DNA from 3 places in the Pseudomonas sp. KH_017 genome. Region 1 is predicted to be linked to each of the others. Evidence: predicted binding sites of a transcription regulator. Region 1 holds the regulator's gene; each other region holds the start of a gene.

Evidence for each region. Region 1 encodes sigma-54, which starts transcription at its own class of promoters, with help from an activator protein. Its sites were predicted from a motif close to ANTGGCATNNANNTTGCTNT; they were not measured.
Region 2: AC3IT6_RS07335 (flagellar basal body rod protein FlgF) is a predicted target of sigma-54. The motif match lies at 1,199-1,218, and genes of this name have one in related genera.
Region 3: AC3IT6_RS08565 (circularly permuted type 2 ATP-grasp protein) is a predicted target of sigma-54. The motif match lies at 1,401-1,420, and genes of this name have one in related genera.

What each region holds. Positions count from the first base shown of each region.
Region 1 covers NZ_CM174509.1:915,330-918,604, forward strand. Annotated here, with positions in the region: gene ptsN (PTS IIA-like nitrogen regulatory protein PtsN) at 1-382, opposite strand, end outside; gene hpf (ribosome hibernation-promoting factor, HPF/YfiA family) at 395-703, opposite strand; gene AC3IT6_RS04070 (RNA polymerase factor sigma-54) at 778-2,271, opposite strand; gene lptB (LPS export ABC transporter ATP-binding protein) at 2,544-3,269, opposite strand; gene lptA (lipopolysaccharide transport periplasmic protein LptA) at 3,269-3,275, opposite strand, start outside.
Region 2 covers NZ_CM174509.1:1,622,740-1,626,014, reverse strand. Annotated here, with positions in the region: gene flgG (flagellar basal-body rod protein FlgG) at 1-358, opposite strand, end outside; gene AC3IT6_RS07335 (flagellar basal body rod protein FlgF) at 404-1,144, opposite strand; gene AC3IT6_RS07330 (sigma-54-dependent phenylalanine hydroxylase transcriptional regulator PhhR) at 1,456-3,015, opposite strand.
Region 3 covers NZ_CM174509.1:1,867,301-1,870,575, forward strand. Annotated here, with positions in the region: gene speE (polyamine aminopropyltransferase) at 1-78, shown strand, start outside; gene AC3IT6_RS08555 (hypothetical protein) at 296-529, shown strand; gene AC3IT6_RS08560 (ribonuclease E inhibitor RraB) at 740-1,084, shown strand; gene AC3IT6_RS08565 (circularly permuted type 2 ATP-grasp protein) at 1,453-2,862, shown strand; gene AC3IT6_RS08570 (alpha-E domain-containing protein) at 2,875-3,275, shown strand, end outside.

The DNA.
Region 1 (3,275 bases):
TGCGGTCGAGCATGCTGGCGATCTGTCGCAGCAGCTCAAGGTGCGCATCGGTGGCGGCTTCCGGCACCAGCAGTACGAACAGCAGGTCAACCGGTGCGCCGTCGATGGCGTCGAAATCGATAGGGGCGTCCAGGTGCATCAATGCACTGATGGGCGAAACACAGCCCTTGAGACGGCAATGTGGAATAGCGATGCCATTGCCAAACCCGGTGGAGCCGAGTTTTTCACGGGCAATCAGTGCCTCGAAGACATCTTGCATCTCCAGGGCCGGCACTTCGCGGGCGATCAGATTGGCAATTTGTTCGAGGGCTTTCTTTTTACTGCCTCCCGGCACGTTCACCAGGGAACGGCCGGGGGTCAGGATACTTTCAAGTCGGATCATGGGTAGGGAGTGTTAACGACCGGTTGCGCCCTGGAGGAGGCTCTGGGTCTTTTCCTTATGCTTTTTGAGTTGTTTATCCAGCTTGTCGGTGAGTGCGTCGATCGCGGCGTACATATCGGTATGTTCCGCGTTTGCGACCACTTCATTCCCGGGAATATGCAGCGTGGCTTCGATTTTCTGCTTCAGTTTTTCGACGGTCATCGTGACCTGCACATTAGTGATCTTGTCGAAATGTCGCTCCAATCGTTCGAGTTTTTCGCCGATGTAGGTGCGAAGAGGTTCGGTCACTTCCAGTTGGTGTCCACTGATGTTGACTTGCATACAGCTTCTCCTTCGTTGCCAGTGCATAAAGCGGTAGATCAGATGATCTACCACTGGAACGCTGTGGCGTGGCTCTACATCAACCGCTTGCGTTCGCTCGAAGGCGCGATCCCGAGGGATTCGCGGTACTTGGCGACGGTGCGGCGAGCCACCTGAATGCCTTGTGCCTCCAGTAAACCAGCGATCTTGCTGTCACTCAACGGCTTTTTCTGATTTTCCGCGGCAACCAGTTTTTTGATGATCGCCCGGATCGCCGTGGACGAGCATTCGCCGCCTTCGGAGGTGCTTACGTGACTGGAGAAAAAGTACTTCAGTTCATAAATGCCCCGGGGGGTGTGCATGAACTTCTGGGTGGTCACCCGTGAAATCGTCGATTCATGCATGCCGACCGCTTCGGCGATGTCATGCAGGACCAGCGGCTTCATGGCTTCGTCGCCGTACTCCAGAAAGCCGCGTTGATGCTCGACGATCTGGGTGGCAACCTTCATCAGGGTTTCATTGCGGCTTTGCAGGCTCTTGATGAACCAGCGGGCCTCCTGCAACTGATTGCGCATGAATGTGTTGTCGGCGCTGGTGTCGGCGCGGCGCACGAAACCGGCGTACTGGGCGTTGACCCGCAGACGTGGCACCGACTCCTGATTGAGCTCCACCAGCCAGCGCTCGTTGTCCTTGCGCACGATAACGTCGGGAACGACGTACTCGGCTTCGGCGGACTCGATCTGCGAGCCCGGGCGCGGGTTGAGGCTCTGGACCAGTTCGATGACCTGGCGCAGTTCATCTTCCTTGAGCTTCATGCGGCGCATCAACTGGCTGTAGTCGCGGCTGCCAAGCAGGTCGATGTAATCGGTGACCAGGCGCTTGGCCTCGGTCAGCCAAGGTGTCTTGGCAGGCAACTGACGCAATTGCAGCAACAGGCATTCACCCAGGTTGCGGGCGCCGATGCCGGCGGGCTCGAACTGCTGGATGCGGTGCAGGACGGCTTCGATTTCGTCCAGTTCGATGTCCAGTTCCGGGTCGAAGGCTTCGAGGATTTCCTCGAGGGTTTCGTCCAGGTAGCCCTGATTGTTGATGCAGTCGATCAGGGTCACGGCAATCAGGCGATCGGTGTCGGACATCGGGGCCAGGTTCAGTTGCCATAGCAAGTGGCTCTGCAGGCTTTCGCCCGCCGAGGTGCGGGTGGTGAAGTCCCACTCGTCGTCGTCATTGCTGGGCAGGCTGCTGGCGCTGGTCTGGTAAACGTCCTCCCACGCGGTGTCGACGGGGAGTTCGTTGGGAATACGCTCGTTCCAGTCACCTTCATCGAGGTTATCAACCGTCGGGGCGCTTTCCTGGTAGGAGGGTTCCTGGATGTCAGTGTTGGGCTTTTGTTCGGCGTTGTCGGCCAAGGGGTCGGAATTGTCGAAGTCGTCGCCTTCTTCCTGGCGTTCGAGCATCGGGTTGGACTCCAGGGCCTCCTGGATTTCCTGTTGCAGGTCCAGGGTCGACAATTGGAGCAGGCGGATGGCCTGTTGCAGCTGCGGTGTCATCGTCAGCTGCTGGCCCATTCTCAAGACTAGCGATGGTTTCATGGCAGGGGCTTAACACCTTATTCGCCGGCGCACATGCGCCATCCACTACAGGGCGCCGGGGCGCCAAACATAAGCAAATTATATGCCTGAAACTGAAGGGTTTGCCTAGAGCGCTGTAACAATAAAAGCTGCAAAGTTTTGTTGACAGGTTGCTCCGGCTGGCTCCTGAACATCTTTGAAGCGTCGGGTTTGCCTAGAGCGCTGTAACAATAAAAAAGAGTTGATTTTTTATCGAGACAAGCGCCCGTCGACTGCTCTGGCACCTCGGTGTCTTACAGGCGGAATTCGTGGCCCAGGTACACTTCCTTCACCAGGTCGTTGGCCAGGATGGTTTCAGCGTCGCCTTCAGCGATCAGTTGACCGTCATTGACGATATAGGCGGTTTCACAGATATCCAGGGTTTCACGAACGTTGTGGTCCGTGATCAGCACGCCAATGCCTTTGGCCTTGAGGTGGTGAATGATCTGCTTGATGTCTCCGACCGAAATCGGGTCCACGCCGGCGAAGGGTTCGTCGAGGAGGATGAATTTCGGGTTGGTGGCCAGGGCGCGGGCGATCTCCACGCGACGGCGCTCACCACCGGACAGGCTCATGCCGAGGTTGTCGCGGATGTGGCTGATGTGAAATTCCTGCAGCAGGCTTTCCAGCTCTTTGCGACGACCGGCCTTGTCGAGTTCCTTGCGGGTCTCGAGGATGGCCATGATGTTGTCGGCCACCGACAGTTTGCGAAAGATCGATGCTTCCTGCGGCAAGTAGCCGATACCGGCCTTTGCGCGGCCATGCATCGGCTGGTGGCTGACGTCCAGGTCATCGATCAGGACGCGGCCCTGGTCGGCCTGTACCAGGCCGACAATCATGTAGAAGCAGGTGGTCTTGCCGGCGCCGTTCGGGCCAAGCAGGCCGACAATCTGACCGCTGTCGATGGACAGGCTGACGTCGCGCACGACCTGGCGGCTCTTGTAGCTCTTGGCCAGATGCTGAGCTTTCAGAGTTGCCATTACTGG
Region 2 (3,275 bases), 710 kb from region 1:
AGGTACCGTCACGGGTGTAGGACGTGGTGCCGTCCGGTTGCAGGATCTGGAAGAAACCGCGACCGTCGATGGCCATGTCCAGTGGCTGCTCGGTGGTTTGCAGGCTGCCGGCGGTGAAGTTTTTCTGGGTGCCGACGATGCGCACACCGGTACCCAGTTGCAGACCCGACGGCAGTTCACTGTCCTGGGTCGACTGGGCGCCTGGCTGACGCTTGATCTGGTAGAGCAGGTCCTGGAACTCGGCGCGGTCACGTTTGAAACCCGTGGTCGACACGTTGGCCAGGTTGTTGGAAATGGTGGTCAGGTTGGTGTCCTGGGCGGACAGACCTGTCTTGGCAACCCATAGAGCCGGAAGCATTCGATTCTCCTCGTGCGCCTGTTTTACGGCGCGACGTTCTGGTAATTAGCTGATCTGCAAGACCCGAGCCATGGCCTGGTCATCGTCTTTGGCGGTGTTCATCATCTTGATGTGCAGTTCGAACTGCTTGGCCAAGGCCAGGACCGAGGTCATCTCTTCCACGGCATTGACGTTGCTCGATTCGAGGAACCCGGACACCAGCTTGACGCCGGCATCGGCCTGCGCAGGCGCGCCGTCCTTGGTGTGGATCGAACCATCCAGGCCCTTGGTCATGTTCTTGAGGTCCGGGTTGACCAACTTGATGCGGTCGACTTCCGCCATCACCCGTGGACCTTCGCCCATTGCGCGGATGCTGATGGTGCCGTCCTCGCCGACTTCGATCTGCTGCTCCGGCGGCACGGCAATCGGCCCGCCATTGCCCATCACCGGCATGCCGTTGCCGGCGCGCAACACGCCCAGGGCGTCAACGTTCAGGCTGCCGGTGCGCACATAGCTTTCACCGCCATCGGGCGTCTGTACGGCAATCCAGCCGTTGCCTTGCACGGCGACGTCGAGGTCGCGACCGGTTTCCACCAGTGAGCCAGGGGAAAAATCGGTGGCCGGGCGTTCGGACATGGCAAACGCACGCGCCGGAAAGCTGTCACCGAACACCGGCATCGAACGGGCCTGCTCCAGGTCTTTCTGGAAGCCGTTGGTGGAGATGTTCGCGAGGTTGTTGGCATGCGCCTTTTGCGCCAGTGCATTCTGGCTGGCGCCGGTCATTGCCACATAAAGGTACTTGTCCACACTCTTTCCTCTGCCTGCCGGACGTTTGCCGCCCACTGCTGTACTGCTGAGCCATAAGCAATTTGCAGACCAACTTGTTTTTGGCGGCGCGAGGCCCGGCAAACAGGGGACTTTGAGGATTCAGAGGGGATTGGTGATTTGTATCAGAGACGAAAAACCGGCGGTGTCATGCCGGTGGGTGGCAAGTGCTGGCCTCTTGAGTGACTGATCTATCGCCTTCGCGAGCAAGCCCGCTCCCACATTTGGAATGCGTTCCCCTGTGGGAGCGGGCTTGCTCGCGAAGAGGCCGGCACAAACGCAGCAGGCCTCAGCTATGACTCAGTCTTGCCCACCTCATACTCGCGCAACTTGTTGGCAATAGTGGTATGCGAAACCCCGAGCCGCTTGCCCAGTTGCCGACTGCTCGGATGCTCGGAATACAGCCGCTCCAGCACCGCCTTCTCGAAACGCCCGACGATCTCGTCCAGCCCACCCTCCAGCGAAAAATCGCCAAGGGGCTGACGCACGCCATAATCCGGCAGGCGAATATGCTCGGCCTTGACCGTGCCGCCGTCACACAGGGAAACCGCCTGGAACAGTACGTTTTCCAATTGCCGCACGTTGCCCGGCCAATGGTAGTGACTGAGCCGCTCCATGGCCGCCGGGGCCAGTTTCGGCAACGGGCAACCAATCTGCCGGCTGGCCTGATCGAGGAAGTGCTCCACCAGCGGCGTCAAGCCGTCGAGGCATTCGCGCAACGGCGGGATGTGCAGCGACAACACATTCAAGCGGTGATAGAGGTCCTGGCGGAACTCGCCGCGAGCGCACAATTCGGACAGGTCGACCTGGGTTGCGCAGATCACTCGCACGTCGAGGTAGACCTCTTCATCACTGCCTACACGACGGAAACAACCGTCCTGCAAAAAGCGCAGCAACTTCACCTGCAAGCGTGGACTCATTTCCCCAACGCCATCGAGAAACAGCGTACCGCCCGCCGTCAGCTCCAGCAGCCCGAGCTTGCCTTCGGCTCGCGCCCCTTCGAAGGCACCCGGGCCGTAACCGAACAATTCCGTTTCGGCCATGGACTCCGGCAGGCCGGCGCAGTTGAGCGCCATCAACGGCGACTGCCCACGAGGACTGGCCAGATGGCAGGCCCGCGCCAGCAACTCTTTGCCGGTGCCGGTTTCCCCTTCTATCAATAGCGGGGCATCCAGCGGCGCCATGCGTCGTGCTTCGCGCACCACGGCGGCCATGACTTTCGAGCTTTGGAAGATGCTGTCGAAGCCACGCAGTTCCTGCTTGCGCACGTTGTAGATGCGTTCGCCCACCCGGTCGGCGCGGTGCAACGTCAACACCGCACCGGCCATGGCCTCGCTGTCGTCGTGCTCCGATTGCAGCGGCGCGATGTCGGCCAGGAACACATCCCCCTTGACCTTGACCCGCAGCCCGTTGATCCGCGACTTGTTGGCGCGCACCAGTTCCGGCAAATCGAAGTCCTCGGCGTAGCGCGACAGGGGAATCCCCGGCACTTCGTCGACCCGCACCCCAAGCAACTGCGCCGCCGCCCGGTTGGCCGCGACGATGGAACCGCCCATGTCGATCGACAGCACCGGAAATTCCAGCGCACCGAGCAGTGCATTGAGCTCCATGTGCCGACGCTCGCTGGGCATCAGCCCGACACGCTTGACGCCAAACACCCCGGCAATCGCTTCGAATTTCGGGCGCAGGGCCTGGAACTGAATGTTGATCAGGTTCGGGCAATGCAGGTAGATGGCATTGCCATGCTCACCGCCCACTTCACCGCGGGCCACGTTGATCCCGTACTCCACCAACAGGTTGAGAATGTCGCGCAGGATGCCGATGCGGTTCTGGCAGTGGACTTTGATACGCATATAAAAGACCCGAAAAGCGATGAATAAGGTTGGTATCAACGCAAACCCTGTGGGAGTGGCGGTGCGCGCTCGATCGCATTTTTCTTTCGAGGCGCTCAGATAGTCGTCAAGATTATGTGACAGGCAAAGCGTTTTTCAAACCGGGAAATCTCAATAGCTGCGCGATCGCGACCGATTCGTAACGAAAACTTTACGAAAATTACGGTTTTTTCCTACGCTTGTCGCTGCCCACCTGCTGCAACAGTGCAATCCTTGGAGTA
Region 3 (3,275 bases), 950 kb from region 1:
AATCCTGAAATCCACATCGGCGCCTTCGCATTGCCGCAATACGTATTGCAGGCAGTGAACAAGCCAAGTAACGACTGATGGGTTGAAACACAAAACCTGTGGGAGCGGGCTTGCTCGCGAAAGCGGTGTATCAGTCAGCAATTCTGTCAACTGACACACCCTCTTCGCGAGCAAGTCGGACCGCCGCACCGCCGCCCCCACAGTGAATTGCGGCGGAGCAAGGCGGAACAATTAGCCAGCTAACAAGGTCGAGATAGAGGTAAGCCCATTCATGGGTTTTATCGAGGAGGCACCAATGCAAAAGTGGAAAGTCACTTTCGTGGATGATCATGGCGAAACCATCGACGAAGTCTTTGAGTGCACCGAGCGCCCGGACTACGAGCGTGCCGCCAAACTCATCAAGGCCCGGCTTCTTCCTGTTGCCGCCGAACTGGATCTGAACGATCTGGAAGGGCGGACCGCCGATGCGTGCGTCAAAGAGCTCAAGTCCCAGAACAGCATTCAAATCCTCGGCATTACTCCAGTCTGAGCAACACCTCTCGCATTCACATCCAGGCCTTGGCAGAGGCTCTATCTTGAGGCTACTCTGCAAGCGAGATCAGCGAACGGATCGCTAAGGTCTGGTCTTGTCAGCTCCATGCTTGTTTCCCGCCGGCACATCGGTTGCCGTCGCTCGCGCTGTTCGGTTGCGGGTGAGGGAGTACGGAAAGTCTATCCATCGTTTTGAGGAGGACGTTTCATGAGCACAGCCTATCAAGAAGACATCAGCAGCAGCGTTCTGCGCCGCATGAAAGAAGGCGGTTTTGACTTTTCACGGTTTCATCCTATCGAGTTCTACGCCATTTTCCCGGACGAGGAGCGGGCACGCAGGGCGGCAGGTCATTTCCACCGTGGTGAATCCCTGAATGCGCAAGTCAGTGTGCGTGACGATGGCGCCTGGGCGCTGGAGTTGTGCAAGGTCATGTATGCCACCTACGACGATATCGGCGACTTCGAACAAGGTTTCGAAGCAGTGGTCGAGCCGTTGGGCGGCATCATCGAAGGCTGGGGTGTGAAACAGGAGGTACGAGGGCGACTCGCATAACCTTATGAACAGTGACAACCAGCAATGACGGCTGACCTTCGGGTTGGCCGTTTTCATTTTCGGTCATTGAACTTCGGCAAAAAAAAGCCGCCTGGGCAGACGGCTAAAAGGGAAGTTCGGTGAGCTTTTCAGCGAATGCATGGATTATCCGCAGCCATTGCCAGGCAGTGAAATCAACTCTGACTATGCTGGTGATAGGCGATCACAGCGCCTTGCAATGAAGCGGGGGCAATCAGGTTGGGGCATTTGTCGCACAGGATTGGTGCGGTGTGTGCGTCTTGATTATCCAACCGATTGAAATCTAAGCGTTTATGCCGATGGCACGGGCCTTGCGAAGGTCTGGACGTCCGAGTGACAAGGAGTACGGCATGATCCGCACCTATTTTGATGAGATGTACGATGCCGGCGGCCAGGTCCGCCCGCATTATCGGGAGTTTGCCCGTTGGCTGGCCGAGACGCCTGACGAGCTTCTGGCACAACGGCGACGCGAGGCCGATCTGTTGTTTCATCGCGCCGGGATTACTTTCACGCTCTACGGTGATGAGCAAGGGACAGAGCGCCTGATTCCCTTCGACACCATCCCCCGCAGTATCCCCGCCAGCGAATGGCGGATAGTCGAGCGCGGCTGCATCCAGCGGGTCAAGGCGTTGAACATGTTCCTCGCCGACCTTTACCACGAGCAGCGCATCATCAGGGCCGGCATCATTCCGGCCGAGCAGGTGTTGGCCAACGAGCAGTACCAGTTGGCGATGCAGGGCCTGGATCTGCACCGCGATATCTATTCGCACATCTCCGGCGTCGACCTGGTGCGAGACGGCGACGGCACCTACTACGTGCTCGAAGACAATCTTCGAACACCGAGCGGCGTCAGCTACATGCTCGAAGACCGCAAGATGATGATGCGCTTGTTCCCCGAGCTGTTCGCGGCGCAACGCATTGCCCCCATCGACCATTACCCGAACCTGTTGCTCGATACCCTGAAAAGCTCCAGCCCGATCGACAACCCGAGCGTGGTGGTGCTGACGCCGGGGCGCTTCAACAGCGCGTTCTTCGAGCATGCATTCCTGGCGCGGGAAATGGGTGTGGAGCTAGTGGAAGGCGCGGACCTGTTCGTGCGTGACGACAAGGTCTACATGCGCACCACCGACGGGCCGAAAGCGGTCGACGTGATTTATCGTCGCCTCGACGACGCCTTCCTCGATCCCCTGGCCTTCAACCCGGAATCGATGCTCGGTGTGCCGGGGCTGCTGTCGTCCTACCGTTCCGGCAACGTGGTGCTGGCCAATGCCATCGGCACGGGGGTGGCGGACGACAAATCGGTGTATCCGTTCGTTACCGACATGATCCGTTTCTATCTCGATGAAGAGCCGATCCTGAAGAACGTGCCGACCTGGCAATGCCGTAATCCGTCTGAGCTTTCCCACGTGCTGGCCAATCTTCCAGAACTGGTGGTCAAGGAAACCCAAGGCTCCGGCGGGTACGGAATGCTGGTGGGGCCGGCGGCGACGGCGGCGGAAATCGAAGCCTTCCGCGCGCGGATCATCGCCAAGCCCCATGCGTATATCGCGCAACCGACGTTGTCGCTGTCGACCTGTCCGACCTTTGTCGAAAACGGCATTGCGCCACGCCACATCGACTTGCGGCCGTTTGTTCTGTCGGGTCGTGAAACCCGGGTCGTGCCCGGCGGCTTGACCCGCGTCGCCCTGCGCGAAGGCTCCCTGGTGGTCAATTCCTCCCAGGGCGGCGGAACCAAGGACACCTGGGTGGTCGAGGATTAAAGGAAGCCTGTCATGTTAAGTAGAACTGCCTCGGATTTGTATTGGATGTCGCGTTACCTGGAGCGGGCGGAAAACCTCGCACGGATGCTCGACATCAGCTATTCGCTGTCGCTGATGCCGCAAGACGGTCGCGGCGACGGTTTGCACGAACTGGCCATGCCGCTGTTGATCACCGGCACCCTGGACGATTACCTGGAGCGCCATGGCGAACTGCATGCCGAACGGCTGCTGCATTTCTTCGCCCTGGATGCGGCCAACCCGGCGAGCATCTACAGCTGCCTCGGTGCCGCACGGGCCAGCGCCCATGCGGTGCGTGGGCGCATCACCGCCGACATGTGGGAAAACATCAACGCCACCTGGCTGGAAATTCGCGGCATCGCCGAACAGGGCCTCAGTCGCTACGGCATGAGCCG